DNA from 2 places in the Brevibacillus sp. 1238 genome. Region 2 is predicted to be linked to the other one. Evidence: riboswitches for the same ligand, from Rfam matches in the RefSeq annotation. Region 2 holds a riboswitch; the other holds the start of a gene.
The links. A riboswitch is a leader RNA that binds a small molecule or an ion and turns the genes downstream of it on or off. The one in region 2 is predicted to bind FMN.

Region 1: linked by a shared signal. The riboswitch ahead of ribD (bifunctional diaminohydroxyphosphoribosylaminopyrimidine deaminase/5-amino-6-(5-phosphoribosylamino)uracil reductase RibD) and the one ahead of M2298_RS21150 (ECF transporter S component) in region 2 are both predicted to bind FMN.

Annotation. Positions count from the first base shown of each region.
Region 1 covers NZ_JARXWC010000004.1:248,855-265,124, reverse strand. The annotation lists gene M2298_RS12200 (YunC family protein) at 43-345, shown strand; gene M2298_RS12195 (nuclear transport factor 2 family protein) at 515-904, opposite strand; gene M2298_RS12190 (DinB family protein) at 963-1,427, opposite strand; gene M2298_RS12185 (LysR family transcriptional regulator) at 1,636-2,547, shown strand; gene M2298_RS12180 (HD-GYP domain-containing protein) at 3,679-4,773, shown strand; gene corA (magnesium/cobalt transporter CorA) at 4,783-5,718, opposite strand; gene M2298_RS12170 (hypothetical protein) at 5,672-5,857, opposite strand; gene M2298_RS12165 (hypothetical protein) at 6,074-6,862, shown strand; gene M2298_RS12160 (globin-coupled sensor protein) at 7,044-8,360, shown strand; gene M2298_RS12155 (cysteine dioxygenase) at 8,425-8,904, opposite strand; gene M2298_RS12150 (MFS transporter) at 9,239-10,423, shown strand; gene yunB (sporulation protein YunB) at 10,469-11,194, shown strand; gene M2298_RS12140 (hypothetical protein) at 11,293-11,427, opposite strand; gene M2298_RS12135 (HAD family hydrolase) at 11,540-12,190, shown strand; FMN riboswitch at 12,280-12,426, shown strand; FMN riboswitch at 12,541-12,687, shown strand; gene ribD (bifunctional diaminohydroxyphosphoribosylaminopyrimidine deaminase/5-amino-6-(5-phosphoribosylamino)uracil reductase RibD) at 12,817-13,914, shown strand; gene M2298_RS12125 (riboflavin synthase) at 14,012-14,674, shown strand; gene M2298_RS12120 (bifunctional 3,4-dihydroxy-2-butanone-4-phosphate synthase/GTP cyclohydrolase II) at 14,692-15,885, shown strand; gene ribH (6,7-dimethyl-8-ribityllumazine synthase) at 15,906-16,270, shown strand, end outside.
Region 2 covers NZ_JARXWC010000011.1:1,647-17,916, forward strand. The annotation lists gene M2298_RS21085 (YgzB family protein) at 1-33, shown strand, start outside; gene M2298_RS21090 (glycosyl hydrolase family 18 protein) at 106-1,851, opposite strand; gene perR (peroxide-responsive transcriptional repressor PerR) at 2,111-2,548, opposite strand; gene nth (endonuclease III) at 2,693-3,349, opposite strand; gene M2298_RS21105 (complex I NDUFA9 subunit family protein) at 3,477-4,391, shown strand; gene M2298_RS21110 (cob(I)yrinic acid a,c-diamide adenosyltransferase) at 4,438-4,986, opposite strand; gene M2298_RS21115 (class I SAM-dependent methyltransferase) at 5,029-5,790, opposite strand; gene M2298_RS21120 (M42 family metallopeptidase) at 5,800-6,852, opposite strand; gene bcp (thioredoxin-dependent thiol peroxidase) at 6,901-7,371, opposite strand; gene M2298_RS21130 (ArsR/SmtB family transcription factor) at 7,523-8,155, shown strand; gene M2298_RS21135 (HAD family hydrolase) at 8,240-8,878, shown strand; gene M2298_RS21140 (hypothetical protein) at 9,026-9,625, opposite strand; gene proS (proline--tRNA ligase) at 9,964-11,430, opposite strand; gene M2298_RS21150 (ECF transporter S component) at 11,748-12,356, opposite strand; FMN riboswitch at 12,611-12,765, opposite strand; gene M2298_RS21155 (ABC transporter permease) at 13,172-13,969, opposite strand; gene M2298_RS21160 (ABC transporter permease) at 13,973-14,767, opposite strand; gene M2298_RS21165 (ABC transporter ATP-binding protein) at 14,760-15,770, opposite strand; gene M2298_RS21170 (protein phosphatase 2C domain-containing protein) at 15,919-16,270, opposite strand, start outside.

The DNA.
Region 1 (16,270 bases), on a different contig from region 2:
GGATGGTAACGCAAAAGGCAGGAGAGAAAAGGAGGGAGCAGGATGGTCGAGGTATTGCCTATCCACTTTCCGGAAGGGACGGCGATTGCCGTCACGGTACGGCTTCCCAGGACGACATTGCTTGCGGTGACGACAGACAAAGGGTACATCATGTGCGGAGCATTGGACGTGGGTCTGTTGAATGAGCGGCTGGCGAGCCGGGAGATTTTGGCTGGCAGGGCTGTCGGGGTGAAAACGATTGAGGAGCTGCTGGATGCGCCGCTGGAATCGGTGACGACAACAGCGGAGGCGCAAGGCATCACAGCGGGGATGATCGGACGGGAAGCGGTCGTCAAAATGCTGTAGCGATGATGAATTAACGGTTCAGAAATGGACAGCGGAACGCCTTTGTCGATGAGACGAAGGTGTTTTTTTGTTTTTAGACTGACCCCAATAAATGAAACAGCGGCGACCTAAGACCGGAAAAGAAAGCTTAGACTCGCCGCTGCTTTATTGAACTATCGCTCTCGTTAGATTAATCAACCATCGGTGCCTCGTAATTTTTTAACGGCATTCCTACGTATTCTCGGAAGGAGCGGACCCGATCCTTCTCGAACTCGAAGACGACTGAAAGCTCATTTTGGAAAGGCCTGCCGTACAGCAACCCTTCCGAGCGAAATACGACCATCCCGTAGCTTTCATTCTCTAGCTCGATCAGCGGCGTGAGGCTCATCTGCAATACCGAGCGCTCAAACCTGATTAATTCCTCGAACCGCTCTTGGCCTTGCTGCTTCTGATTCCAGCCTTCAAGCGGCAGCGGAACGAAGAAATGAAAATCATCCGTAACCTTTTTTAGGAAATCGCTTGTATTCCCTGTTTCGAAAGCACGCCTAAAAGCAGCAAATACTTCATGGATTTTCGTCATAACAAGCCTCCTCATTTCATTGTGTGATCCATCGCTTTATGCATCTAGATGCAGGGCTTCATTTTATAAGCTTAAGCTGGCTTGAAACTGTACCAAGGTGAATCCCTTCGTGGACCAGAGCAAAGTTGAACAGCTCGCCTGCGGTATCGAATTGGAATGGCCCCATGACATACGGCGATTTCAATGGTGCATCGAGCAGCTCAGGCGTCAGCTCGGATAGCCGGGAAAGCTGCATCGTCAGCAATTGAAGCAATTCTTCCTTGCTCGGGGGAGCTATCGTCCATGAAGCTGGCTTCGTACCGGACGTAAACAGCGCTTCATACTGATCCGGAATCAAGGATGGAGAATCGAAACAGAGCGTGGAGTACCGATCCATCCAAAAGATGATGTGACCGACATTCCAGCGGATTGTGTTGTGGAAGCCCATCGGTTGTATGTCGAGCTGCTCCTCGGAAATGGCTTGAACCTGACCAATGACAACCTGACGAAGTACGTTAGCAGTGTGGATAATGGTTTGACTCATAAGATCATGCCTCCTTTTTTGTTGCTGCTCTCTTAATGCAAGTGTAGCTCTCCCCTGAATACGCAACAATCACACGATTCCGATGCAATTGATCGGTCTCACTAATCGATCGATTACCGATTCGTGCAAATCATCCATATAGTGGGTATACTGTAAAGGAGTCATTCGCTTCTAAGACGTGCAAAAAATGGAAAAGGGGCATGACGGTATGGAACTTAGACAACTCCAGTATTTTGCTGCCATCTGCAAGGAAATGCACTTCTCCAAAGCGGCAGAAAATCTCTGTACGACTCAGTCGAACCTCAGTCAACAAATTAAGTTTTTGGAAAATGAACTGGGACTTCCGCTATTTGATCGCATTGGGAGACGGATTGCTTTAACTGATGCGGGGCAAATCCTTTTGGAGCAGAGCAAGATCATCTTCGAACGCATTGACTACATTCAGGGGGCCATTGCGGACTTAAAGAAGGTAGATGGTGGCAAGCTGGATATCGGGATTCTTCCTGGCGACGGAGACCTTTTGTTTGACGCCCTTCTTATCGACTTTCATCGCTCGTACCCGAAGTTGTCGATTAAAGTCACGGAGTCGACAGATGTGTACGAACAGGTTGTCGACGGTATCCGGGATCTTGGCGTTACCACAACTCCTGACAAACCTGATGATCGTATCACCGTTATACCGCTGTTCCATGAGGAGTTCGTCTTGGCACTACGCTCGGATCACCCCGCTGCGAAAGCGAAAGCCATTCCCTTCGAGCAACTGCAGAATATGAAGCTGGTCATGTTCGGTTCGGAACATCAAATTTCAAAGGTCATTAATGCCTGCTGCCAGCAAAAGGGGATCAAGATCGATAGCCCGATTGTAACTTCCACCCTTTCGACATTGCTATCCTTGGTCGAGCAAGGCGTAGGAGCTTGCATTCTCCCCCGCTTGTTAGTGGACAATCTCAATCGCGATACGATCACCGCCGTCACCCTTTTGAACCCTACACCAAGCCAGGATATTTGTATCATCTACCATGCGGACAGGTTTATGGGGAAAGCGGCCAAATTGTTCATCGAGGTACTGGAGTCTTATATTCAGAGAGTCATGGAAAACAGCAACCGATCGTTAGGCTGAACGTAGTTGACAGCATTAGATTCCTAAAAAGCGTTTCTATACGAAATAAATGCCCAATCCAACACATAAAGCCTCAAACATATTAGATGTACACAATATGTTTGAGGCTTTCATTTATATAGTTTTCTTAAATTAGGTGTTGATCATTTTCAGTTGAAAACTTTATTTTCTCAGAACAACTGGCATCTTGCGGGGAAGCTTGGAAAGCCCTGCCGCTTGTTTCTCCTGTTTCCTCGGCCAGTGTTTAGCTTTGGTCGGATTGGGATTTTTGAGGGATGATCTGGGGGAAATCCAGTGCGGCTAATGAACGATCTTTTGCATGGATGAGGTGCATTCAGCAATTGACTTCATGAAAAAACTTAAACATTTTTTCATGTCTTTTTGAAACATACGTTGAACTCTCCAGCTCTTTCCTTGCCACAGCAAAAGTACCGATGAAGCGGACTACAAAGGGTCAGCCCAAGCAAGCTTTTTAGCATTTGGTATTTTCTTTTCTTTAAAACCCGCGCGACCACCACCACCAGCCGCTGACGAGGAAAGAGACGAAATCCGCGAAAGCTCTTTGGGATACCGACCGAGGTTCCGAGGAAAAAGCGAAACACGGTTTTAAGCGTCAACGTGCCCCCACATCTGTGAGCGAGCTGCTTTTGACGCGGTTTCGCTTTTTCCCCGGAGCCGTGCAGTCCAGGCCCACAGGGGGTATCCCAAGAAGCTACAGCGATTCGTCTCTTTCCTCGCCACAGCAAAAGTACCGATGACGCATTCTACAAAGCGGCGCCCCAGCAAGCTTCCTGCATTCAATCTTTCTTCGCCGCAGCAAAAGTACCTACCGATGACGCATTCTACAAAGCGTCACCCAAACAAGCTTCCTGCATTCAATCTTTCCCTGCCACAGCAAAAAGTACCTACCGATAACGCAATCTCCCAAGCAAGCTTTCTGTCATTCCGCATTTTCCTCAAAATTCCCCCCGGAAGTACCGATAACCTAAAAACATACAGCAGCTTCTTCCAAGCTATTTCACCTGTGTCTCCCGTCCATATGTCTAATTGAAAGACTTGAAAATTTTTCATGTAGAATTACGTCGAATCACGCTATAATAGGGATACTCTGATGAAAGGCGAAGGTTGGAAATGAGACTGAAATCCATTCAAAAATGCCAGCCGGGCGACAAGCTTGCCCGTTCCATCTATGCAGAAAACGGAACGGTGCTCGTTGGGGCAGGAGTTGAACTGACCCAGCGAATGATCGGACGCCTCATGAGCAAGAACATCAACAGCCTGTACATACAAGATGAACGCACGGACGATATCATGGTGGATACAGTCATTTCCGAGGGCACTCGCAGACAGGCGATGTCCATTATTCACGATACGTTTCGCAGTGTCCAGGAGGTACCGCAAAAATGGCAGCAGCTGTTCACGGACAAGAATCTGGGCCGTCAGCTCAGACAGGTCATGGCTGCGGTAGCCGACGAGCTGAAAGGCAGCAAATCGGCGATCAACCTGTTGGCGGATGCCTGCGCCTTCGATAATTATATTTTCAGCCATTCCTTTAACGTCGCCCTCTACAGTACGGCTCTGGCGATTAATACAGGCTGTACAGAGCGGGAGATTCTCGATGTGTCTATTGGCGGCATGCTTCACGATATCGGGAAAGTGCAAATTCCGGACACGATTTTGAAAAAACCGGGCCGCCTGACGCCAGAAGAGTTTGAAGTGATGAAAAAACATACCGAAATCGGTTTTGAAATGCTGCGCAGGCAAGACGACATCCCGTTGCTTGCTGCCCACTGCGCTTTTCAGCACCACGAGCGCTGGGACGGGTCCGGATATCCGCGCCATCTGAAGCAAGATCAAATTCACCCGTTCGGTCGCCTGATGGCGGTAGCGGATGTATTCGACGCCTTGACTTCCGATCGCATCTATCGCCGGGGAATGCTGCCCCACGAAGCGATGGAAGTGCTCTATTCCGGCTCGGGAAGACTGTTTGACCAGTTTTATGTAGAAGCGCTGCGCGACACCATCGCTCTGTACCCGGTCGGGTTGAGCGTCACGCTCAATACAGGGGTGTCAGGCATCGTGATTGATTCCAACAAAGGCATGCCAAGCCGCCCGCTCATTCGCATTTTGGTCGATGAAGATGGGCAGGAGCTGGCACAGCCGTATGAGTGCGACTTGTCTAAAATACTTTCGCTGATGATCGTCGCCTGCGGTGATCTCGTCTAGCCTGTTCGTTTACAGCCACTCTTTTTTCTTGAACAGGATGAACATCGTCAGCCCGATGAGCGCCATGCACCCGAGCACGACGTAATAGCCGTAGGGCGAATGCAGCTCTGGCATGAAGTCGAAGTTCATGCCGTAAATGCCCGTCACGATCGTGAGCGGCATGAAAATGGTGGTCAAAGCCGTAAACACGCGCATGATGTCGTTTGCCCGTCCGGCGAGGGCCGCCTGATAAGCTTCGCGCAAGTTTCCGATGAGGTCGCGGAATGTCTCGAAGTTTTCCACGATTTTACTCGCGTCCTCCCAAATATCGCCAAAGAACTTCCGCAGCTTCGGACGAATCAGCGGGAGTTCTTTTTTGTGCAGAGCGTCAATCAAATCGCGCTGCGGCAACAACATTTTTCGCGCGTACAAAATCTCGCTTCGCAGCCCGATGATCTGTTCCAGGTGCGATTTGCGCGTCTTCATTAAAATTTCCTCTTCCAGCGCTTCAATCAAGTCCTCGATTTTTTCCGTCACATCAAAATAACGATCGACAATTTGGTCAATCAGGTGATACAAAAACGTGTCCGGGTGATTCACTTCTTTTTCCCTGATAATCGGAAGCATGGAGGCAAATTCGGGAGCTTCCTGCTTCGTTACCGTAATAATCGCATGACTGCCGAAAAAAATATTGATCTCGCGCAAAAAAATATCCTGGTTGTGAAAAGCAATGCCGTTTAGCACGAGAAAATAGTGATCGTCGTAAATTTGCAGCTTGGGCCGCTGTTCTTCTTCGTCGATACAGTCCTCGATTGCCAGAGGGTGGAGATCGTACAGCGGCTGTAAAATATCCAGATCAAACGGAGAAGCGTCAATCCAAAAAAAGCCTTGTCCGGGTGCTTGGGTAGCGTCCTCTATGTCATCGATCTGCGTGATGATCCCGTTTTCGATCAGTCGTATCTTCATGTTCGCATCTCCTGCCAGTAGATTGAGAGGTCGGCGGCAGACGCGGCAAAATCCGTGTGAGAATCAGCTCATAAGCCGTGCGCAGCGCTTCGCGGCTGGGCGGAGCCTGTGCGACCCGCCGTTTTTCTGGCGTACTCACGCTTGCATCGCCTCCTGATTGGACTGTCATTCTCATACGTATGAAAACATGCTCGTCTGCTTGCCTAAACGGTCAACATTCTTGGAATAGTGTACCGCACTTTCCATAAATTCATCTAGCCATTTTGACCAGCCGATGCGCGCAACAAAAAGGCATGGCAGCACAGCTTTTTTTGCATACTACGCCTAAGGTTCAAAAAAGCAAAGGTGGATGGATATGGAAAAAAGAAAACGATTTGGCTGGGCAGTCATTTTGGCCTGTGTATTGATCGCGGGAGGAGGGGGGCCTGCTCTGGCAGAGGAAGTGCGCCAGCCTCAGCAGCAACCAGGCGTTTTTGAGGAAATCCAGATCAAAAGACAGGACGTGACCGGAGACGGAAAGCCGGATGTCGTGACGCTGCTCGGTCAACGCTTTGCTGCGGACAGCCCGTATTTTGAAAAGCTGAAGGTCATGGTCCAAGATCCGGTCGCGAAAAAGACGACCTTTTTCACGACGGCGTACGGCGGTTATCAGCCGGACATGGCCTTTTGCGATTTTATCGGAAACGGCACCAAACAAATTTTGGTGCAAGCGCCTACGGGCGGAAGCGGGGGAACGTCCGACTTTTATTTGTTCAGCAACAAGGACAACAAGCCTGTTGTGCTGCCCGTGCCGCAGCCTTTGACGATTTCCGGCTCGTATCAGGACAACTACAAGGTTCCGATTTTGATCAAAGAGACGAATCAGACCACGGTTCTCGATTTGTCCGATCGCAAAAAAATATACGAAGAAAACGGCGTTTACAAAAACGGCAAGCTGGTGACGCCCACAGACGTGATGCCGAACAGTTTCAGCGTGCTTGCGCCTGTCGACGAAAACCGCGATGGCGTCTGCGAGCTGAAAGGTGTGCAGCGGGTGAGCGGTGTCGCGAATGCTGACACGATTGCCTACGTCGAGTCGCTTTGGAAATGGGACAAGACGAGCTGGAAGCTGCAAAAAGCGGAAGTGAAGAAAGCAGAGATGTAAAAATGAGGGCGCCGACTTCCCGTTCGGAAGCGCGGTTGCCCTCTTTTCTTGCTCATTTGGTTTACACTCTAGATCAAACGGGTATATAATTGAAAGGATATGCCAATTGGAAATAATTCGTTTACTCTACCTAATATGGTAATTCCAGCCATTTTTTAATCGGTCAAAAGGAGTTCGGCGTATGAGTACATGTCCATTTTCCAGCCTGTTTGGATTAAAAGGAAAAGCCAAAAAGGAGTCGTTTTTCCAGGATCACAAGGAACAAGGGAAGGTAAAGCTTCAAGGACAAAACACCCTCTCCAGGCAACTGGCTCTGATTCATCTGACAGAGGAGGACTTGTCGATCGTCAAAGCGCTTCAACCGCTCATCATTCAAAATATTGACAAAATTGTAGATTTCTTTTATTCGAATATCGAAACTGAGCCATTGCTCATGGACATTGTGGACAAGAACAGCACGATTCAAAGACTGAAAGGGACACTGACCCGGCACATCACCGAAATGTTCAATGGCTGTATAGATGCTGCTTACATCGAGCAGCGCAGCAAGATTGCCATCATACATATGCGAATCGGACTGGAACCGAAATGGTACATGAGCGCGTTCCAAAATCTGCTCGTTTCGATTATGGACATCTTGAACAAGCATATTGCCGACAAGAACGAGCTGATGGTGGCCCTTACGGCGGTGACCAAAATTCTCAACATCGAGCAGCAAATTGTGCTGGAAGAGTACGAGAACGAGCATGAGCGTGTTCGGCGTGCCGAGCAGGACAAAAAAGATGAGCTGCGGATCATGCTGACCAATTCCGCCCATGAGCTGGCAGCGGTATCGGAAGAAAACAGCGCGTCCGTCGAGCAGTTGACGGAGCAGTCGCGCGAGATGCTGCGCTATGCCGAAAACGGCACCGGATTTTCCAGCAAGGCGCAGGAGCTGTCCCGGGAGGGCAAGGAAAAGCTGGAAAAGCAGCAAGAACAGATGGGATTGATTCAGCAAAGCGTGAGGCAAATCTCCGGGGAAATGAACACGCTGGAGGACAATGCCGAAAAAATTCGCGGGATCGTCGATGTGGTAACGGCGATAGCCGAGCAGACGAATCTGCTTGCCCTAAACGCTGCGATTGAGGCGGCGAGAGCGGGCGAACAGGGACGAGGCTTTGCGGTCGTGGCTGACGAGGTGCGCAAGCTGGCGGAGCAGACGAAGAAGTCTGTCTTCGGCGTGCGGGAGCTGATTGAGAAAACGAACCAGCAAACAACAGTGCTGTCTTCGGTCGTTCTGGAAATTCAAGGGCTTGTTCAGTCGAGCAGCAAAATGACGGATGAGACGAACGCGTTTTTCGAAGGAATTATCGGCGCTGTAGCAGACAGCAAGGAGCAAAGCACGCACATTCAAAAAGAACTGGAAAACTTCTTCAAAGTCATGGAAGACATGAACCAGGCAGTGGCGCAAGTAGCCAGCTCTGCTGATGAGCTGTCCGAGATTACGGAAAATTTGTAGACGCGAAAAACCAGTACGACCGCTCTTTTGGCGGTGTACTGGTTTTTTTGTATCTTTTCCAATCCTACGTGGGGGATTGGACGGCGCGGTACTGACGGGAGTTTTGCAGCGGGGGCGTATACACATTGAGCGAGAGGACAGGTCCGTCTGTGTTGTTGCGAATGGCGTGAATCTCGCCGGGAGCGACGTAATAGCAATCTCCTGCGCTGACATGCGTCGTTTGTGCCCGAAAAACTTCGTCTTCGCGGTCAGCCGGGAGGTAGACGACATTGGTGAGCGTGCCGGATATGACCCACTCCCAGCCAAACGAGTCGCCATGGTTGTGCGGGATGGACTCCTGCCTGGCAGGAAGATGGATGAGAACGACCTCTACGTGAGGCGTGAGATACAAAATTTTGCGGCCATATGGAAGCTGTTCCGGTTGGGGAACGAGTGACGCGATATCGTCTGGGCAGAGCGCGAGTGAAGCGACAGCCTGCCTCAATTCGGTAGGACTGGGGCAAACAAGGGAGCCAAAGGCACGTTCCAATCGTTCCAGATTCATGACAAACCTCCAGGGCAAAAAAGATCTTCCCCCTTACCATATGAAAGACAGATGCAGTCTGACGTAGGAGAAGCGCCATTTTTTTGTGAAGGTTTTCCCGTTTTTCATGACAAGATAGGAGCGTCCCGTTATGATGAGAGTACGGCATGAGTTGCCGCACATAGACGGTTAAGGAACGGCCCCCGTCGAAAGTGACAGAACAAAAACGAGTCATGATTTTACACACTTACACACGAGGAGGCATGCGCATGTCAACTGCCATAATCAGTGTACGCACCCCGTAGATGGGGGCGTCAGTCTGAACCGCCTGTGATCAACAGGAGGTTTGGTACACATGAACATGAAAAAGTATTTGTACGTCAATGCGCTGTCCTCGCTCGGATCGCGAATGGACTTGATCGCGTGCAGCGCCTTGATTTTTACGTTTGAACATAGCGCGTTTTGGCTGATGGCTTTTTTTGTCGCCAGACAGGTGGGCGGAATGCTGTTCAGCCCGTTTGCTGGCATATTGGCAGACCGGATGGACAGAAGACAGGCGATGATCGCAAGCGACATCGGAGCGGGGCTGGCTTTGCTGGCGATTTTGCTCATTCCGCATCCATACGTTGTCGTCGCGGCGGCTTTTCTCAAAGGGATGCTGTACACGCTGTTTGCGATCAGCTTCCAGGCGTCATTGCCGCAGATGTTTGGACCGGAAAAATTGGCTTGGGTGAACAGTCTCAAGGTGAGGCTGGAATCGTTTGTCGGCATTGTCGGCTTCCTTTTGGGCGGCTTGTTAACCGATCATGTCGGCTATGCACTCGTCATTGGAGCAGACGCTGCGAGCTTTTTGTTTTCGGCAGCAATTTTGACGCGGATGCGCTGGGAGAGCAGAGCTACGCCGGACAAGGCGGAAAAAGCCGAAGGGAAAGAAACGGCAAGCGGCGGGATGCGCGCAGCTTTCGTATATTTGCAAGGAGCGCCCGTGCTGCTCGCGGTCAGTCTGCTGGCTGCGCCGCTGGCGATCAGTACGGCCGCGCACAACTACGGCTTGCCGTTTTTGGCCGATGGGCTAAGCCGTGGCGATGCTACCCTGCACGGGCTGATGTGGTCCGCGATGAGCGCAGGCGGGCTGGTTGGCGCTTACTTCGCCGTCCGTTTTTCCGTTGATTTTTGGCGTGGCTTGCTTGGCGCATACGGGCTGATGGCGCTGCTGGTCGTGGCGGCGTTTGCTGCCGATTGGACGGCGGGGGTGCTGTTGTTGCTCGGATGCGCCGGGCTTTTGAGCGGGGCGGCACAGGTGTACGAGGGCACGCTTTTGCAGCTGGCCAAAAATGAAGTGCGCGGCAAGGTGCTCGGGGTGCAGGGCTTTCTCGGCCGCAGCGGCTTTTTTATCGGTTTTCTTGGCGCACCGCTGTTAACGGCGGCGTGCGGCTTGTTCGGATTGGTTGTCTGTGCACAGGTGCTGCTGATTTTTGCGCTCGTCGGACTGGGCGTGTACGTGCAGAAAAGCGGGGGTGTTGCCGACTCTCGTCGCTGATAGTCTTTTTTCCCTTCTCCTACCATAGGATGTACCAATTGGGAGGTGACGGGATTGGCCATATTTCGACCCCGTCGGCGTTGGAGGAACCCGCTTTCTCGAACGAAAGCGTTTTTGATTGCGCTGGTTATTTTTGTGGTTTTGTCGATTCAGTCACTCGTCTTTTTGCAGCAACGGCTGGAACCGACGCTCTTGATCCTGGCAACCCAAAAAGCAGAGCAATTGGCAAAAGAAGCGATTACGGACGCAGTCACCAAACGAATTTCCCAGCAGGGCGTCGATTTCAACCAGATCGTCAAGATCGAGAAGAACAACGAAGGGCAGATTCAGGCGTACCAGTTTAACTTTAGGGAATACGCGAGAATTGTCGGCGAGACAACTTCACGAGTGCAGAACAAGCTTCAGGAATTTGAGACGGAAAAAGTCGATCGCACCATTCCGCTTGGCTTGGCGACAGGAAATACGTTTTTGGCGCAGATGGGACCGAATTTGCCTGTCACTTTTGTACCGATCGGCTCTGTGAAAACAAAGCTGGAGACAGAGTTGAAGGAGGCGGGCATCAACATGGTGCTCGCAACCGTCTACATTTTCGTGGAGGTCGATTTGCAGATCGTCATCCCGTTTGCCACCGAGGAGCAGACGATCACCACGAAAATCCCGATCACGCATTCACTGATTATCGGGGATGTGCCGCAGTATTTGTACAACAATCCGGAGGGCAAGCCGGATGTGCCCCGGGCGCAAATGGAAGGGGCAGACGATGCGCCATAGCGGACTTGGCGAATGGCGGGAACAACAAAAAAGCGGCAGCAGCGGGCTGTCGCTTTTTTCGTTCCGTGAAAAGGTGTCGGGGAAATCTACGGCTCACCTCAGGTGACGGTCAGCTCAATCACGCCCTCCTGGCTGCTGAGCGTGCCGCCGATCATGCTCCATGAGGTGTTTTTCTCCTGGTCCTGTCCCTGGATGATGATGTTTTTATCGTCGATCGTCTGGGCGTCGTTCACGAGCTTTTGCGATTGGAAAAAGTCCTGATTCCCGTTTTCGTATCTAGTCGAACGTTCTTAATTTGGTATACTTGACCAAATAATCATTGGCAAAAGGGGGAGAGATCCGACAATGACCAGAGCGTCGATAAAAGGCATCATTTTCGATATGGACAATACGTTGCTGCAATCCAAAATCAACTTTTTGGAAATGAAGCAGGCCATTTTTACCTTATGGGCTGAGCACGGGCTGTGCGAGCCGACTTTTGACTGGCGCAGCCACACCGCTTCGCAATTGATCGAAATGGGCAGAAAGTCGGGCCGGATGACGAGTCAGCTTGAGCAAACGATGTGGGAAGCCGTGACCGCGATTGAAAAAGCAGGGATGCACGAGGCTGTCCTGGAAGACCACGTCAAGGAAGTGCTCGCCCACCTAAAGGAACGGTATCATTTGTTCATTTTGACCAACAATGCCTACGCAGCCGCCGAGGAAGCGCTGAATCATACGGGAATCGCCGATTGTTTCCAGGAGATTGTCGCGCGCGAGCAGATGACGACACTCAAACCGCATCCGTCCGGGATTCACTACATCCGCGCCCAATACCCCAACTGGTCTGCTACGGCGTGGACGATGGTCGGAGATTCCTGGATTGACGGAAAAGCGGCGCACGGCGGGGAAGTGGCGTTTATCGCGTATCAGGGAGAGCGGGCGGACATGGAGCGCAATGAAGTTTCGCCGCGAGCGTACATTACGGACTTGCGCGAGCTGCTGGACATTTTGTAGCCGCGCTCGCGGAGAGCAGGAAAAGGACACTTCCACCTAAAAAAGTGACAGTTGACGAGAAATGTGTGCTATACTGTGCCTAACTGAATACCAGCCTTCAGGGTAGGGTGAAATTCCCGACCGGCGGTAATGACGAACGCACGTCTGAGCCCGCGACTCGCTATTGCTGTATGGATAGCGACTGACTTGGTGCAAATCCAAGGCCGACGGTAAAGTCCGGATGGGAGAAGGTGTCTTACAATAGCTTCGGCGGCTGTTTTTTCAAAAACAGAACTGTCACGAGGCTTGTTTCCCTACGCCCTGAGTATCGTTTGCTCGTGGGCGTTTTTTATTGGAAAACTGCATAGCGCAAAAATCTTCAGGGCAGGGTGAAATTCCCGACCGGCGGTAATGACGTATGTACGTCTAAAGCCCGCGACTCGCTGATCGTTACGGTCAGCGACTGATCTGGTGCAAATCCAGAGCCGACGGTAAAGTCCGGATGGAAGAAGAGCTGACCATGCTTTTTGGCATCCCTTTTGCAAAAAACGGATGCGATAAGGCTTCTTTCCTTATGCCCTGAGCCGCTAGTGGTTTCGAGGGCTTTTTGCATTGGCTGGAATCCGTGCATGAAAGAGGAGGTTTACATGGAGCAGGACATGCGGTTCATGGCGCTGGCACTGGATTTGGCGCGCTCGGCAAACGGTCAGACGAGCCCCAATCCGCTCGTCGGTGCAGTCCTGGTAAACAACGGAGAAGTAGTAGGCATGGGAGCGCATTTGCGTGCAGGCGAACCTCATGCAGAAGTGCACGCTCTGCGGATGGCAGGGCAAAAAGCGGCTGGCGCTACGCTGTATGTCACATTGGAGCCGTGCAGTCATCACGGCAAAACGCCTCCGTGCGCCGAGGCGGTGATCGCGGCTGGCATCCGGCGTGCCGTGATCGCCACGCTGGACCCGAATCCGCTCGTCGCGGGAAAAGGCGCGGAGAAGCTGTTGGCAGCGGGCGTGGAAGTGGTTGTCGGCGTGCATGAAGCGGAAGCGAAAAAGCTGAATGAAGTCTTTTTCCACTTCATCACGACGCGGCGTCCGTTTGTGACGATCAAAACAGCGAGCACGCTGGATGGCAAGATCGCTACCGAAAGCGGGCACAGCCGCTGGATAACGGGAGCGCGGGCGCGGGGGGAAGTGCACGAGCTGCGCAGACAGCACGACGCGATCCTGGTCGGAGTAGGCACGGTGCTTGCGGACGATCCGCTTTTGACGGCGAGACTGGACGGGCAAGCGCACGGCCGACAGCCTGTGCGTGTCATCTGGGACAGTCAGCTGCGCACGCCGCTCGGGGCCAACGTGATTCAAAATACGGATGCGCCCACCTGGATTTTTACGACGAAAGCTGCGGCGCAAGCGAAGCAGGAGGCTTTTGCGGAAAAAGGTATCCGGCTGTTCGTGGCAGATGAGCAGATTAGGGTGGACGAGGTGCTGGACACGTTGGGCGAATGGGGAATCACTTCGCTTCTCGTCGAAGGCGGGGCCGCAGTCAACGGAGCGTTTTTGCAGGCGCGGGCGATTCAAAAAGTGATCAGCTACGTGTCGCTGAAAATGATTGGCGGTGGTCAGGCGCCGACACCGTTTGGAGGACAAGGCTTTTCCACGATGGATCAGGCGGTCAAGCTGGCGAATCCGACCGTTGAGCAACTGGATGAGCTGGACTTGCGGATCAGCGGCTATCCACAGTGGGAGTGAGGACAAAAAAGCGAATCGGAGACAGACGGCTTTGTTTTGCCGAGGCCGATGGCTGCTTTCCGATGTTATAAACCGTGTAAAAAGAGGAGGAAAGCCGATGTTTACCGGACTGGTAGAAGAGCTGGGCACGGTGGAATCGCTCACGGGCAACGATCAGGCGAGTCAGCTCGTGATCCGGGCGCAGCGGGTGCTTGAAGGTGTGCAGCTGGGCGACAGCATCGCAGTCAACGGGATTTGCCTGACGGTTACTTCGTTTACGCAGCGGCATTTTCAGGTCGACGTCATGCCGGAAACGATGAAAAAGACGAGCCTGCGCCATCTGCGAGCGGGCCAGCGAGTCAACCTGGAGCGGGCGATGCGCTTGGGCGACCGTTTTGGCGGGCATATCGTCTCCGGGCACGTGGACGGGACAGGCACGATCGTGTCGCGACAGCCGCACGCCAACGCTGTGCTGTTTACGATCGAAGCGAGCGCGGAGCTGTTGAAATACGTCATCGAGCGCGGCTCGATTTGCGTGGATGGCATCAGTCTCACTGTGGTGGAAGCTGCGGATACGCATTTCAGCGTGTCGATCATCCCGCACACGCTGGCGCAGACCAGCTTGCAGGATCGGCGTGCAGGCGATCAGGTGAATCTGGAGACAGACGTCATCGGCAAGTATGTAGAGCGGCTTTTGGGCGATCGCGGCCAGCAAAGGAGCGGGCAAGCGGCAGGCTCGACGATCAGCATGGCTTTTTTGCAGGAAAATGGATTTGTCTGAACGAGGAGGGAAGTCCCATGTTTCATCAGATAGAAGAGGCATTGGAAGATTTGCGCCAAGGGAAAGCGATTATCGTAGTGGATGACGAAGATCGGGAAAACGAAGGGGATTTCGTCTGCCTGGCGGAAGCGGCGACACCGGAGATGATCAACTTCATGGCAACGCATGGGCGCGGGCTGGTCTGCGTGCCGATTACGCAAGAGCGCGCGGCCAGATTGAAGCTTGCTCCGATGGTCGAAGACAACACAGACAAGCAAGGGACGGCTTTTACCGTCTCGATTGATGAGGCGAGCACGCATACGGGAATCTCAGCCCATGAGCGTTCGCAGACAGTGCTGGCGATGCTGGATGAGCAGAAGACAGCCGAAGATTTCCGCAAGCCGGGGCATATTTTTCCGTTGATAGCAAAAGCGGGCGGCGTGTTGCGCCGGGCTGGTCACACGGAGGCGGCCGTCGATCTCGCGGAGATGGCTGGCAGTGCTGCGGCAGGCGTGATTTGCGAGATTATGAATGAAGACGGCTCGATGGCCCGGTTGCCGCAGTTGGTAGAGATTGCGCGGCGGTTTGAGCTGAAGCTGATCACGATTGCCGATTTGATCGCGTATCGGATGCGCACGGAATCGCATGTGCACAAAGAAATCGAAGTGAATCTCCCGACGAGCTTCGGCGATTTTCGGATCGCGGCCTATACGAACGAAGTAGATGGCAAAGAACACGTAGCGCTCATCAAGGGCGAGATCGACTCGGACAAGCCGGTTCTCGTCCGGGTGCACTCCGAATGCCTGACCGGGGATATTTTTGGCTCCGAGCGATGCGACTGCGGGCCGCAACTGCATGCTGCGCTTGCGCAAATCGAGGCGGAGGGCGCGGGCATTCTTTTGTACATGCGCCAAGAAGGACGCGGCATCGGGCTGATTAACAAGCTCAAGGCGTACAAGCTCCAGGAGGAAGGGCTTGATACGGTGGAAGCAAACGAAAAGCTGGGCTTTGCGGCCGATTTGCGAGAGTACGGGATTGGTGCGCAAATTCTTCGCGACCTCGGAGTGCGCAGGATGCGCCTTTTGACCAACAATCCTCGCAAAATTCGCGGGCTGGACGGCTACGGGCTGAAAGTAGAAGAAAGAGTGCCGTTGCAAATGCAGGTGCAACCGCACAATCAGCGATATTTGACAACCAAGCAAACGAAGCTGGGGCACTTGCTCCACCTATAATGCAAAGGAGAGTGAACGGAATGAGAACATTTGAAGGACATCTGGTAGGGACAGGACTGCGCGTAGGGATTGTAGCAGGGCGATTTAACGAACTGATCGTCAGCAAGCTGGTTGGCGGCGCTCTCGATGCTTTGAAGCGCCACGGTGTGGAAGAGGAAAACGTCGATGTGGCATGGGTGCCAGGCGCATTTGAAATTCCGCTGATTGCCAAAAAAATGGCGGAATCCGGCCGTTACGACGCGGTAGTGACGCTGGGCGCCGTGATTCGCGGCGCAACTCCGCACTTTGATTACGTGTGCAACGAAGCGGCCAAAGGAGTTGCTTCCTTGTCGCTGTCCACAGGGATTCCGGTTATTTTCGGCGTGCTGACGACAGACAATATTGA
Region 2 (16,270 bases):
GAAGACGGGCAGCCCCAGCAAAACCAGACATGATCGATTTCTCATTCGTTCGAGATGCAATAAGCCACCTGCACTTTCCCATTCGGGCAGCAGGTGGCTTCTTTTTTACTGAGCGGTTATAGCGTTTTTCAAGCCTTCCTCGATGGTCGGCCAAATCTCCGGCACTTCGAACCCTCGCCGCCACGAGGCGACTCCAGCCAAATCGTATTTCTTCACTAACTCCATCCGCTTTGCCATGGACGAGACGTCCTCCAACCACATCTTGTAGACATTCCCGTCTTTGGGATCGCGGTATTCCACATACTGCTGACCAGATGCTTTATCCAGGACCGGAGTCAGCTTTCGCTCCGCTATCCACTCCTGCGCTCTCGGCATGGACAGCGCCTTGGAGCTTACCTTGACTGTTCCGTCAGCCTGCTTGGCTTCTGTCCACAATCTTGTGTAAAAAGGAACACCCAAAAGCAGCTTTTCGTTCGGCACTTCTTCCAATACTCCTTGCAAGCCTGCTTCGACCCATGGCAATGACGCCACCGAGCCTGCTTTCGGGCTTGCCGCCCAATGCTCATCGTAGGTCATGACAGCCATGTAGTCGACGACTTCGGCCAATGCTTTGCGATCCAGAAACATCGACCACGTCTTGGCGTTGGACTTGATTGTCACATCGATGGAAACGGTTAGTCCTTGCTGATGCAAGTAAGGCGTCAGCTCGCGGACAAACTGGACGAGCCGCTCCTTGTCCTCATAATACACGTTTTCAAAGTCGATGTTGATGCCGTCCAAATCATACAAGTGGGCATAGTGGATCAACTGGACAATCAGCTTGTCTCGCTTGTCGTAGCTGCCGAGAACGGATTGGGTCCAGTCCGGGTTGAAGCCGTTCGTGACCAGCCCCCACACTTGGTAGCCGCGCTTATGCGCCCATTTTACATACGCCGAGTCCGCTCGGTTTATAAGCGTTCCTTCTGCATCTTTCAATTCAAACCAGGTAGGTGCGATCACATTGACGCCAGGCAGCGTCTCGATCTGGGCGACATTCGGATTTTTGCTGACGACGTGCTCCCAAACCATGTTCACCTTTTGCCCATCAGGCTTCCATGCGACTTGCTCGCCAGAAGACCCGGCATGCTGCAAGCTGACCTTTCGCTTTCCGGACATCTCAACGCTTTTCTCCGGAAGAAAGCCTGCAATCCCGGATGCTGTCAACACGCGGTAATAGCCTTCCTGTTCTCCGAGAACATCAACTGTATCCCCGGAGGATAGCTCGCTTACGATCGGTGTCCGGTGAGAGGCTCCAACACGGACGAGCTGCTTTTCCTCTCCATCGATCACATGCGCCTGCTCGATCTCGTACCCTTCCTGCTCTACAAGGAGCACGCCTGTATCGGCTTTTCGCTCGAAGGCAAACGGATACAGCTTGGTGAGCGGATCAAGCGGCACATAGCGCTTTCCTTCCACTTCCTTCACGGGCACCTGCAAATTGACTGGCTGCTTGTTCAGATGAGCTACGACTTCCCCGCTCTCCATCCGCAAAACTTTGTCCTTCGTCGTCACGATTACAGAACGGGTAGGCTCATCCCAAAAGATCGCCGGGTCGATTTTCTCTTTAATGAAATCAAAAGGAAGCAAGATTTGCTCCCCGTCGAGCAAGTAAGTGGCATCCATGCGCTTTCCTTCAAAGACGATGACATCTTTGGCGCCGTCGTACGGCTGCACATGTTCCGTTGACGCCCGCAGCACGAAAAACCAGTAAATGCTCCCAAAGATGGCGAGCAAGAAAAACATCAGCATGAAAAGTCTGCGCAGCGCTCTTCCCCTTCTGCGTCTGGGACGAGGTACTGTATTAAGCTGCATGCTCACGGTTATACCCTCCTCCCAACCAACGGGCTTTCGCCACGGTTCCGATCATCTGTATCATTCCTGCAATATTTCGATCATAGCCTTGGTTCAAACGATTCACAACCTTTTGTATACTGGAAAACGCAGGACGAGCCGTTCTCCCTCCAAAAAAAGACGTTTGAAACAGCCAAAACGTTACACATTTCAACAGAAAAACACCTTCTGCCTCAACTCTTCGACATTCGTTGAGGCAAAAGGTGTTCATCCACATAACTCAATTTAGGGTACTCTTTTGACAGGACTCGCAGACGCCATATACTTCCATCCGATGGCCGGTGACTTTGAACCCGATATCTCTCGCCGCAGCCTCTTCCGCCTCCCGCAAGTACGGGAAATGGAAGTCCCGGATCGCCCCACAGCTAGAGCAGATCGCGTGGTAATGGTCTTCTTCCACATTGGCATCGAAGCGGCTGGAAGCATCCCCGTAGGTCAGCTCAATTACCAAACCCGCATCTTTAAAAACCCTGAGGTTGTTGTAAATCGTCGCGACGCTCATATTGGGGAATTTGCCTTCGAGAGCTTTGTATATTTCGTCAGCCGTCGGGTGAGTCATCGTCTCCAGCAAATAGGTTAAGATTGCATGGCGTTGAGGTGTCATCCGAACCCCGGTGTTTTTGAGGATTTCTACAGCTTTTTCTACACGCTGTGCCATATTGTCACACCCCACAGTCTTCGCAAGACAAAAGATCAATCAACTCTGTTTGTCATTGATTAGAATTACTTTAAATAAGTGTACGTCTATTCGGCGAAAACTGTCAATATCCATTCCGCCGAATTGCGGAGAAAGAAATGGAAATCAAGCTTTTGCTGCCTTTTTCGCTTCGGTCAAAGCGTATTTGCACATGGATTGCAGTTGGCATTGATCGCATTTCGGATTGCGCGCCGTGCACACTCTTCTCCCGTGCCAAATCAGCCAATGATGCGCATCCGACCATTTTTCGCGCGGAATCTTCTTCATCAGCTGACGCTCTACTTCGTCCACATTGTCGCTCTTGGCAAGGCCCAGGCGATTCCCGACACGAAACACATGGGTATCGACCGCAATCGCCGGGACACCGTACGCATTGGAGAGCACGACGTTGGCCGTTTTTCTACCTACTCCCGGCAACGCCTCCAGCTCGGCGTGCGTTCGCGGCACCTCTCCATTGTACTTTTCGTACAAGATTCTACAGGTCTCCAAAATGTTTTTACTCTTATTCTTGTACAAGCCCAGCCCTCTTATATGCTCTTCCATTTCTTCCTGCGTCAGATGCAAATAGTGTTCCGGCTGGTTCAGCTGTTTGAACATCGGTTCTGTAATTTCATTCACCCGCTTATCCGTGCATTGCGCCGAAAGAATCGTAGCGATCAAAAGCTCAAACGGGGTTGTATAATTCAACTCGCAGTGTGCATCCGGGTACATCTGCTGAAGTGTGTCCAGAATGTCTGCAACGGGTACTTTGCGTTGTGCCATAAATATATCCCCCTTTTTCCTACATTATACCGATCTTGAACAGCTCGGCAATCGTCGCAAGCCATGGAAAGCAGTTCGTGACCTGATGTACAATAAGCTTGGAATCATTTAACAGGGGGCGATATGAATGAAAGTTTTCCTGACAGGAGCTACCGGCTTTGTCGGCAAAGGCGTGCTGGATCGTCTGATTGCAGAAGGCTACGATACCGTTTGCTTGTCCCGGCCAGGTCGGGCAGATTCAAAAGGCAAACTGCTCCCTGAGGTGACTGGCCCTGGAAGCGTGACGGAAGTGGCTGGGGATATACTGGACGCTGAATCGCTGAAAACAGCCATGGCAGGCTGCGACGCCGTCATTCACCTGGTCGGAATTATTCGCGAGCAGCCGGGAAAAGGAATCACTTTTTCGCGGATTCACGTCGACGGCACGCGCAACGTACTGGAAGCAGCCAAACTGCATGGCGTAAAACGCTTCGTCCACATGAGCGCACTCGGTTCGCGAGAAAACGCCACGAGCCAGTACCATCTTACGAAATACAAAGCGGAGCAACTTGTCAAAGCAAGCGGCATCCCTTACGTCATTTTTCAGCCATCGGTCATTTTCGGGCCTGGCGACGAGTTTGTAAACATGCTGGCCGATCTTGTTCGCATGCCAGTCACTCCTGTGCTCGGAAACGGCTCTTACCTGTTGCAGCCTGTAGCGCGAAAAACAGTAGCGGACGTCTTTGTCCAAGCCTTGAACCATCGCGAGGCAACCAATCAGACGTACGAAACAGGCGGGCCTGCTCCCGTCTCCTACGAACAAATTCTCGATACGATCGGCGAGGTGCTCGGCAAGCAAAAAGTGCGCAAAATCCACATCCCGCTCGCCTTCATGAAACCAGTCATCAACGCAATGGAGGGCTTCTCCTTTTTTCCGATAACCAACACCCAGCTGACGATGCTGCTCGAAGGCAATGCCTGCCGGGACGCCGAACGGCTGTACGACACCTTTTCCACAGAAAAAATCGCCTTTCGCCCAGGAATCTCCACCTATCTTTCATAACGATCCGCCAAAAAGAAAAAGCCCCTGAAAAATCAGGGACTTTTGTTTATTCATGCAGTGTTTTCTCCACAGAACCCGTCTCTTTGTTCACGTGACGGGCGACGACGAACAGATAGTCAGACAGGCGGTTGAGATATTTGACCACCGACGGATTCACCTGTTCCTGCTGGGCAACGTGGACGGCTTTTCGCTCTGCGCGTCTCACCATCGTGCGGGCGACATGGAAGGCAGCAGCAGCGGGATGTCCTCCCGGCAAAATAAAGTTCGTGAGCGGCGGCAGACTGGCATCCAACTGGTCAATCTGCCCCTCCAGGAACGTAACATCATCCTCTGCAATCGGCCAGCCGACCTTTTTCCCTTCCGGCGTGGCAAGTTCTGCCCCTACGTGGAACAGCTTGGTTTGAATGATGTGGAAAACATCCTGCAGCTCTTGCCACGCATCGGACACAGGCAACAAGGACAAGGCAAGCCCGATCTGGGAGTTGGCCTCGTCGCACGTTCCATACGCCTCGACGCGATCTGCAAACTTGGGCACGCGCACTCCCGCTACCAATGAAGTTTCGCCTTTGTCTCCCGATTTCGTATAAATCTTCATTCCGATCCCCGCCTTCATTGGTTTTTGTCTGGAACAAGTAAGCTACACAGACTCACAAACGACAATCAGCTCCGTACTGCTCGCATCAAAAGGCGCTCTGGCAAACGTTCCGTACCGTTTGGTCACTTTCAGTCCGTTCAACCGCAACAAGTGATGAAATTCGGACGGATAAATGTAGCGCAAGGCAAAACGTCCCTTCAGCCGCTCGGTTACCACTCCGTTTGCATCTGTGCGCTCGTAGATGCGGGTCACTTCGCACAACTGCTGGAAGTGATCGTAGCGGGTGTAGTCCCACATCGACAGTTCTTCTCCCGAAGGCAACATCTGTGTGCCGCGCAGGGACATCTTTTCATTTTCTTCGTAAAAATGATTGATCTTCGGTACAAAGACGTTCATGACGAGCTTGCCGCCTGGCGCCAAATGCTTGCGAATACAGGCAAGCGCCTTCATCTGTTCCTGAACGTGCAAGAGATGTAAAAACGAGCGAAACGGGATCATGATCAGCGAAAAGGTTTCCCCCAGTTCGAAGTTGCGCATATCTCCCTGCAACAGCTTCAATCCGGCGCTGACGCCTTGCGCATCTGCTTTTTCCTGCGCTTTCGCCAGCATCTCTTGCGACAGGTCGATCCCCGTAACCTCGATTCCGGCCTGAGCCAGCGGGATTGCAATCCTTCCCGTCCCACAGGCCAGATCGAGCACTTTTCCGCCAGCTTGCTTCGCTTCTTCCAAATAAAACTCAACATCGCCAGCAAGTCCGCGCTGCATCAGGTCATAGTAATCAGCCCATTGATACATATTGCTCATGCCGCCCTCCTATGCTTGCATGTCCTCGGAAGCCAGGTAAGCCATGACGAGCTTCGCTGTATTGTCGAGCGCTTCTGTATGCGTGCGCTCATGGGAGTGGGAGGCGTCCACGCCAGGACCGATCAAGCCGTGAACAATGTCGTATCCGGCCCTGAGCGCCGCGCTCGCGTCTGATCCGTAGAACGGATAAATGTCTACCGCGTAATTCAGTCCATTTTGCTGCGCCAAACGTGTCAAGTGGCTGCGCAATCCGTAATGGTACGGCCCGGAGGAATCCTTCGCGCAAATCGAGACGCAATATTCATCGGTCGTCTGTCCGTCGCCGATCGCGCCCATGTCAACCGCCAAATACTCGACGACGTTGGCTGGAATGCTGGAATTGCCGCCATAACCGATTTCTTCGTTGTTGCTGATGAAAAAGTGGGTTGTATACGGCAGTTGTTGGCCCGTCTCGCGAAGCGCTTTCAACACGCCCAACAGAACGGCAACGCTTGCCTTGTCGTCGATGTGACGCGATTTGATAAAGCCGCTGTCTGTTACCGTCACGCGCGGATCGAACGAAACAAAATCGCCAACCGAAATGCCCAACGCCTGTACTTGCTCGCGGTTTGTCACTTTCTCGTCCAGACGAACTTCCATGTTGGAGTCGGTTCTTTCTGCCTTGCCTGCTTCACGGCCATAGACGTGAACAGATGCTTTCGTAGACAAAATCGTCCCGGTCACCAGGCGGCCACTCGCTGTTTCCACTGTGCAGTGCTCGCCTTCCACGGCATTGAACTCAAAACCGCCGATCAACGTCAGCTTGAGGCGTCCGTTGCTTTTGATTTCTTTGACCATGGCTCCCAGCGTATCGACGTGCGCCGTCAGCAAACGCGCCTTGTCATCACGCGCCCCCGGCACGGTAGCGACAATCGCTCCCTTGTTCGTCCGTTTGTACTCCACGCCAAGCTGCTCCAGTTCCCCAGCGACCCACGCCATTACTTTTTCTGTGTTGCCAGACGGACTCGGGATATTCGCCAATTGGCAAAAAGCTTGAACGACATACTCGGTAGACACACCCATGAGAAAATCCTCCTTTTATGTACTATGACTATGTATTAAACGCCGATTTTAGCTTTGCAGCTCTTCCTTGATAAACTGGAGCACTTCCTGTACGTGCCCTTTTACTTTCACTTTCGGCCACACCTTGGCGATGTTGCCTTCCTTGTCGATCACAAAAGTGCTCCGCTCAATTCCCATGTACTCGCGGCCGTACATTTTTTTCAGCACCCAAACGCCGTACGCCTCCGCAACTTCATGCTCCGGATCGGCCAAAAGCACAAACGGCAGCTCGTGCTTCGCAATAAACTTGTCGTGCGACTTCACGGAATCCGGGCTGATTCCGAGCACGACAGTGTCCAGCTCCGCGAACATCGGGTGATAGTCTCGAAAATCGCACGCTTCGGTCGTGCAGCCCGGCGTCATGTCTTTTGGATAAAAATAAAGCACGACATTTTTTCCGCGGTATTGCGAAAGCGAAATCGTCTGTTCATTGTTTGCCTGCAAAGTAAATAAAGGCGCGGCTTGTCCGGTTTCGATCATGCTCATCCCCCCGTAAAAATCACTGGTTTCATTTTACCACAAGCTTACAGGTACTTCATCCGCATATACGTTGCGCTTTCTAGCAGAAAACGATAGAATTAATTAAGAAAAATAAAAAAATGGCCTAGTCAGTTGGATGGTGAGAATTGGCATGAAAGAGTTTTTTGAAGTAACGGATCCAGAAGCGCTTAAATCCCTTGCCATAGCAGAACGGGTTAAGATTCTAGAACTCTTCGAGGATTTGGAGCCGCGTACGGCCAAACAAATCGCTACGGAACTAGGCGAAAATGCTGCACGTCTTCACTACCACGTGAAGGAACTTGTGCGTGTTGGTTTGCTCGAACAGGTAGATACCCGCGTCAAAGGTTCCATCGTGGAGAAATACTACGAGCCAGTCGCCAAGGTGATTCAGGTTAAGCTTCAGCTTATGATTGAAGAAAATGCACAGCAATTGAGTGACGTCATGTTCACTCCGTTTCGCACCACAGAAAAGGATCTCATGAGGACACTCAATCGTTTCGTTGCAAGCGATCAGGATGTTCGCAAGGAATACCAGAATACTTTTGCTTTCAACCTGACTGAATTTTATTTGAGCCAGGAAGAACGCAATCAGTTGGTGGACGACATCAGCGACCTGTTGCAAAAGTACAAAGGCTTCAAAAACGAGCAAGGCCGCCGCAAGTTCAAGTTTTTCGATGTCTTGTTTCCGCTGACGCCTGCTGAGCCGACAGACGATTCGGAAGAGCAGTTTGAGGAGCAAGACGACCAGAACAAGCCGCTGTAAAGCTGTAAAAAGGAAATCGACCAACACCAGGAAAACCATCAAGAGAGATGGTTTTTCTTTTTTTATTCCAAAGGAGGGGCAGCCATGCGCACGATTTTGTTTGATTTTGACGGTACAGTCGCCGATACGCTCCCACTCATTTTCACGGCCTTTCGCTCTACTTTTCAGCGCTTTTTGCAAGAGCACTACTCCGATGCGCAAATCGTAGCGATGTTTGGTCCAACCGAAACTGGCATTTTGCAAAACAAGCTGCCCGCCCATGAACACGAAGCCGCTCTCGATCATTTTTTCCATGTGTACACGCTTGAGCACGCTCAGGTGCAAAATCCTCCGCAGCTTGCAAAGATGCTTGAACAGTTGCATTCTGCGGGCATTCAGATGGGAGTCGTGACGGGAAAAGGGCGCAGAAGTGCAGATATATCGCTGCGCGAGTGGGGATTGGAAAAGTATTTTTCTGTCGTGATCACAGGCGATGAGGTGACCGAGCCGAAGCCGCATCCGGAAGGCATTTTCACAGCGCTGAAACAGCTGGGAGCTACAGCCGAGAATGCGATTTTTGTGGGCGACAGCGACGCAGACATTATCGCGGGACGCGCCGCAGGGCTGACTACGGTCGGCGTTGACTGGCTGCTTGTCACCCAGAAGGCCGGGAGCTTCGATCCTGAGCCGGACTATCGCTTTTCTGACGCGCAGGCGTTTGTTGACTGGGTGCTTGGCCGCTGATTGATTCGGGTTGCCTAACCTGCTATTACTTCGTTAATAGACAGTCTTGCATGGCTGAGATTTTTTCATATACGGATTTTGACCGCATAATACGAAGGGGCTGCCTCAAAAGTCGATTGCTCGACGAAGAGACGCCCCCTTGTCATTTTATTGATTTATATTGTTTCGGATTCGTTGCAAAACTTCTTCGGAATCGAGTTGAACGTGAGGAGAAAGCTCCAGAAACTGAGCAGCGCGTTGATCGAGCCACAAGCTTTCCTCCCCTTTGTTATCAGTAGCAACAAAAACAAATCCGCCTGCATAACTAAAGTACATAATGTTGACATTGTCACCAAGATCGTTTTTTATTTTTTCATGAAGGTCAAACAATTCAGGGCCGGTTTTTTCACCACCTGCCATGATTGGCTCCGTATCTGTTGCTATAGCGATACCTTTTACTTCATCACCTTCCATAATAAACGAAAGCTTCTCATCATGCGCAGTCAATAACTCATGAACGTTCGAACCTTTGTATTTGCTGATTTTATCCGCTTCTGACAACAAAGCTCCTGGAATTGAGAAGTCTGACAGCGTAAAATTATTGCTCGATTCGTTCAAAGATTTGTTCTCTTGATTCCGGGCTTGTTCCATTTTCTTGTATGCATTTAGTGCTTCCTTATTCCCTTGATTGGATGCACCAGCCCAAGTAGCCAATGATATTCCAGCAACTATAACTGCACCGAACAATGTCCAAACATATCTCTTCATACAACTGCCCTCCTTAAATTATTCTGACTCAAAACCATACAATGAGCCAATCTATTCTTGTCTTGAGCTATCCAAGAAAGAGTCATAAGTCATAGTAAAATGTTGACCATCCCATGGGTCCATGTACATTACATACTTCGTGGAGTCGTTTCTATAACCATCAATAAAAATACAAAATATTCACTTTTATGTATATACTTTTTACTCGAATGATAAATTACGTTAATGGAAATACTTTACAACTTGCCCGCACACGCTGACTTCTGTGGATACAAAAAGGAGTGCTCCGTTACGTACGGGGAGCACTCCCTTTTTTGTTTTGTTTATTAAATGAAACCTTAGTACGAGCGGCCAAACCAAACTGTATGCTTCGCCTCTTTGCCGCAGCAAATGCAGACCGATTTTTGTGCAGGCGGTTCAAACGGAATGTTGCGGGACGTGAACTTCGTCTCTTCCTTGACCTTGGACTCACACGCATCGTCTCCGCACCAGCCTGCGAGCACCCAGCCGCTTGGCGTGTTTTCGTTCTCACATTTTTCGATGTGCGCGGACAGCTGCGCGAGCGTATCGATTCCGAGATGCGAATGGGCTTCCCGGAAGGCCAGCGCTTTTTGGAACATATTTTGCTGGATGTCTTCGAGCAATTGGGCAATCGTCTGCGCAATGCCTTCCAGTGGCACGGTTATTTTCTCTCCGGTATCGCGGCGGGCGAGAATCGCCTGGCCGTTTTCCACGTCGCGCGGTCCAAGCTCCAGACGCAGCGGCACACCGCGCATCTCCCATTCGTTGAACTTCCAGCCCGGAGTTTCCTCGCGCAAGTCTGCCCGGACGCGAACGCCTGCCGCTTTGATCTCGTCGAATAGCGGATCGAATGCAACCATGACCTGATCGCGCAGCTTCATCGGTCCGACTGGGATCATGATGACCTGAGTCGGTGCCATCCGCGGCGGCAAAGCCAAGCCGCGGTCGTCGCCGTGCACCATGATCATCGCGCCGATCAAGCGGGTAGAGCTGCCCCATGAAGTCGTATGCACGTATTTGAACTGATTGTCGCGATCCAGGAACTTGATCTCAAAGCCGCGCGCAAACTTGTCGCCCAAGTAGTGGGAGGTTCCGGCCTGCACCGCTTTGCCATCCTTCATCATCGCCTCGATGGAGTACGTGTCGACTGCTCCTGCAAAGCGCTCGCTTGGCGTTTTTTGCCCTTTCCATACCGGAATCGCCAGCTCCTGCTCCACAACCTCGCGATAAATCTCCAGCATTTGCATGGTCTCCTGGCGCGCTTCTTCCTCGTTCGCATGGGCGGTATGGCCTTCCTGCCACAAAAATTCTGAAGTACGCAAGAATGGCATGGTGCGCTTTTCCCAGCGGAACACGTTTGCCCACTGGTTAATCAGAATCGGCAAGTCGCGGTAGCTCTGAATCCACTGCGCGTACATATGTCCGATGATCGTCTCCGAAGTCGGGCGCAGGGCAAGCTTTTCCTCCAGCTGCTCTCCTCCCGCTTCCGTCACCCAAGGCAGCTCTGGGTTGAAGCCCTCGATGTGCTCTTTTTCTTTTTGGAAAAAGGACTCGGGAATCAGCATTGGGAAGTAGGCGTTGCGGTGTCCCGTCTCTTTGAATCTTTTGTCCATCGCCTCCTGGATGCGCTCCCACAGCTCGAAGCCATCCGGTTTGAAGACGATGCAGCCGCGCACTGGCGTGTAATCCATCAAATCCGCTTTTTTGATCGCGTCGATGTACCAGCGCGAGAAATCTTCCGACTGCGGTGTAATTTCTTTTACGAACGCTTTGTCCTCTTTCATCCTTCTACGCTCCTTTTTTCTTACATGAAAATGCAAAAAATCCCCCATCCCAAAAAAGGGACGGAGGATTCACTTCCGCGGTACCACCCTGATTGACCATGGCACAAGCCATAAGTCCACTCAACAACCCGATAACGGCGGGCAACCGGACCAGCTCGTCGCTGGCGGCTTCAGGATGGGGTGCAGGTACGCCTCGTATCAGCCTTCCAGACTAGGGCCGACTCTCTGGAACCAGGATATAACTGCGGGTCCTTTCATAGCCTTTTCGCTAAACTGCTTTTTGTTAGGGAATATCTTAGCAAGTCGCGCAGCCGTTGTCAATTTGTGGTTCTGAGGGCAATGCGCGCACCCAGCTTGGCGTAGACCGGATACGCGACCAGTGCGAGCACGACCCCTTTGAACAGGTTGAACGGAACGATACCGACCATGACCAGGGACCAGACGCTGGTTGCGTTGAACATGGCCAACAGCTCTGCCATCGGCATCTGATAAAGAGCGGCGTATGCCGGGAGCAGGACGTACGCATTGGCAACAGCCATGACGATCGTCATCAGCAACGTTCCAAGCGCGAGGCCCGATAAAAAACCTTTTTTCCCTTGACCGCTGCGTTGCAGAAGGACGGCTGGCAAAATAAAGCTGGCGCCCGCCACGACGTTGGCAAGCTCTCCGATCAACAATCCGTCTGTATTTTTAAAGAGCATGTGCAATGTATTTTTCAAAACTTCAATGATAATGCCCGCTACAGGGCCGTACATGAGTCCGCCGATCAGCGCTGGCAACGTACTGAAATCAAGCTTCAAAAAGCTCGGCATCAGCGGAACGGGAACCTCCAAATACTGCAAGATAAAAGCAACGGCTGCCAGCATCGGAATCGTCACGATCCGCTGGGTTGCTCTGCGCGATGTGTGCAGGGCTGTTTCTTTCATGTGTACCATCTCCTCGTTTTTTCTCCTTCTGAGGAATGGCAACAGCGGTCTTGCCCACACGTGCCAAAATGTCTACGCTTTTGCAAACACAAAAATACCCTGAGAATAATTCTCAGGGCAGCTTACAGGCGTATGACAAAGCATGTGCAATAAATACAGGTTCAAGAAACAACGAGGCGGCTCATCATGCATGCCTCATCGCATCTGTCCTGCCAGCACAGGCAAACAAGCACGTGTGTGGTAAACGTACTGTCGTCATCCTTCTCCCATCCAGACTGTACTGTCGGCTCTGGAATCTCACCAGATCCTGCACTCCGTCGCTGTCAACAGCTCGGGAGGCTCGCGGGCTTGACGTGCTGATTGCACCATCACCGCCGGTCGGGAATTTCACCCTGCCCTGAAGGAATTGTGTAGTTGTATACAGCATATTATACTGCGCTTTTTCGATTTGACAATAGACGAAACTGTTAAATCGACATTTTATCTTTATTTTCCAATTGATTTAGTTGGATATATTTTTAAAAAAATGGGGCTTCTCAGCCTAAAGTCGCCACGTGCTATAGGTAGTTACCTGGACCAAAAAGAAATAGACCGCCCTTGAGTTGACTGCTCCTCGGCGGTCTATTCTTCACCAAATTTTGAGCCGTCCCCTTTGAGGGAAGCCTCGTTTGTACAGACCAGACCGTTCCGGTAGCCGCCGGACGGTCTTTTTTTCTTTCAAGCTCGTTACCTCTAATATTACCGTAACCGTTCCCAAATAAAAATCCATAATCCTGCTCCTGCCTACCAAATCGCACCAAAAGTAGCTTCTGCCACTACGACCCTGCTCCCCGATACTTGGTGACGCCCCAGTTCCAGACGAGCAAGCCGATGCCAAAGAAGATGACCGCGACTACCGGAGTAAGTGCTGCGTACGTATACCACACTTCTTTTCGCAAAAAGTAAGCCGCCGGGTAAATCCCGACAAAAGCAAACGGCAACACGTAAGTCAGCACGAAGCGAATCGCTTTGTTGTACACATCCACGGGGTAACGCCCGTACTGCTGGATGTTGTAAATCATCGGGGCAATTCCTGTCCGGGAATCGGAGAAAAAGCTGACGGCGGCAATCGCCGTGTACACCCCGCCGTAAATCAGGGCGCCGCTGATCACAAGCCCGATGAAGATGAACAGGTCGTACCAGTAAAACGTCAAATCGAGCTGAAAAGCAGCATAGCCCATGATGATCAGCCCTGTGATGACGCCGAAAATCCGGTCCGGTGCGATCGACTCCAGACAGACCTGTGCCAGATTGTGGATCGGCCTGGTCAAGATGCGGTCCATTTCGCCCCGGATAATATAGCGTTCGTTGAAGTCCCAAAACCCGAAAAACATCGAGAATAAGGCATACGGCACCAAAAAGAAACCGTAAATGAAAATGATTTCGTCCCGCGTCCATTCCTTCATCAACGGCACATGCGTGAAGACGACGATGATGAACACCAGATTGATCAGCTCGGAAATCAAGTTGGACACAAAATCCCCGAGAAAGTCAGCCCGATAGGCAAGTCTCGTCTTGAAATACTGGCCCAGGTAGTCGGCGAAAATACCGAAAATGTGCTTGACGTTTTGCATATGCTACCCCCCTTGCACGACCAGCCGATTTCGGGCCATGCGCCACAAAATCAGAATCGGAACCAGAATAACAACCATCCAGATCGCCTGGAAGCCGATCAACTCCCAGGAACGCCCCGGAGTAATCGCCCCTGTAAAAATCAGGCTCGGATAGTAGTTGACGGCCTGGAATGGCAAAAAGCCCATAACCGTTTGCGCCCAGCCCGGGAAAAAGCTGATCGGCAGCACCAGGCCCGACATCAAATCAACGACGACACGCTTCGCCCGCATCATCCCGTCGTTGCGGAACAGGAAAAAGGTGAACAGCCCCGTCAGCAGGTTGATTTGCGTGTTGATCAAAAAGGCAAACATGAGACTGATCAAATACAATCCCCAGCCAGTCGCTGTCGCGGGAAAATGAAACGGGATAATCAAGCTGATGAGAAAAATTCCTGGCCCTGCGAAAAACAGGAAGCGGAATATCCCTTCCCCAAATGCTTGCGCTGTCTTGACCGACAAGTAATTGTAAGGGCGGATCATCTCGATCGCGACCTTACCCTCCCGTACGTCCTGGGCAATTTCCGTATCGATGTTGTTGAAGTAAAAGGCGCGCGACATCCAGGCAATCGCGACGTAGGAAGTCATTTGCTCGACCGACAGGCCGCCAAGCTGCTGCTGGCCGCCGTAGATTGCGCCCCACAAAAAGTAGTACGCTCCGATGTTGATCGCGTAAATAATGATCCCGCTGTAGTAATTCACCCGGTAAGCGAGCATGGTCAAAAAGCGCATGCGGATCAGTTCCATGTAGAGCTTATGCATGGCCCCGCACCCCTGTATCCACCTGGTAAATGTTGCGGACAATATCTTCTGTGCTCGTCTCCATGATTTTTACGTCGCTGACCTCGAACGTCGACATGACCGTTGACAGGACAAACGGCAGCATTTCCTGGCTCTGCGGCACTTTCACACTGATTGTATATTCGTTTACCTGGGAAATTTCGCACGGCATCTCGCCAAGCGTCTTGCGCAGCTCGTCGGCGGGTGTGCGCTTTTTCATCTGGAAAGACACCTCTGTGCCATTGCCCCACTTTTCCTTCAGGTCACTGAGCAGGCCGTCAAAAATCAGCTTGCCTTTGTCCATGACCAGCACCCGCTTACAGAGCGCTTCAATATCGGAAACGTCGTGGGTCGTGAGCAGGATGGTCATGTTTTCCGTTTCGTTCAGATTGCGCAAAAACTCGCGAATTTTTTGCTTCACCAAGACGTCCAGCCCAACTGTCGGCTCATCGAGGAACAACAGGCGCGGCTTGTGAATCAATGACGCCGCTACCTCGCAGCGCATCCGTTGACCCAGACTCAGCTTGCGCACTGGCTGGCTGACAAACGGGTTGATCTCCAGCTCCTCAATCAAGCGGTCTAGCCACTTATCTCCCTCTGGCCCGTCGACTTTGTAGACGCTTTTCAGCAACCGGAACGACTCCATGGGCGACAAATCCCACCAGAGCTGCGAACGCTGTCCGAATACGACACCGATGGAGCGCACGTATTCCTCGCGCTGTTTGAACGGAACGTAGCCGTTGATGACGATCTCGCCCTCGCTTGGCGTCAAAATGCCCGTCAGCATTTTGATCGTCGTCGATTTCCCGGCGCCATTTTCCCCAATCAAAGCGAACATTTCCCCTTCTTCCACGGTAAAAGAAAGGTCATTCACTGCCTTGACGGTCTTATACTCGCGACTAAACAAATCACGAAAAGCACCCCCGAGACCCGCTCTGGCCTGGTGAATGCGAAACTCCTTTTGCAGGTTCTTCACTTGAATCATGGATAACCATCCTTTTTTTAGTGGAAAAACGCCTTGACGTTTTTCATGCAAAGAGATGTGACCACTTGCGGCTGGCAAAACGGTCATGAACAACTGTTAGTGTATATGAGCGCATGAAAATGTGCAAAAGGCAAACTGTAACAAACTGTCAGCGCAAATTCACGACAATGCCCGTCTTGTCGTCCGACTTTTTGAAGCGGGCGTAGCGGATGCATTCGGGATCGTTGTTTTCCAGTGCGATCAGCTCATCCGTGTAACGTTGCAGCCCTTTGTGGACGATTGGCAATACCGTTTCTTCCCACCCCGGTCCTTTTCCGCCTGTTGGTCGTGGCATGAACAGACCGTCTGTCGCCAAAACAAGCGCCTTCAATCCGATCCGATTGATCCGTCCATACTCTATGAAATCCGCACAAGCCGCATCTCCGTTCAAAACGCCATATCCTCCTGATTCGTTCGCCTGATAGCGGTTATGAATCAGGATGTCCTTACATCGCTCGTGC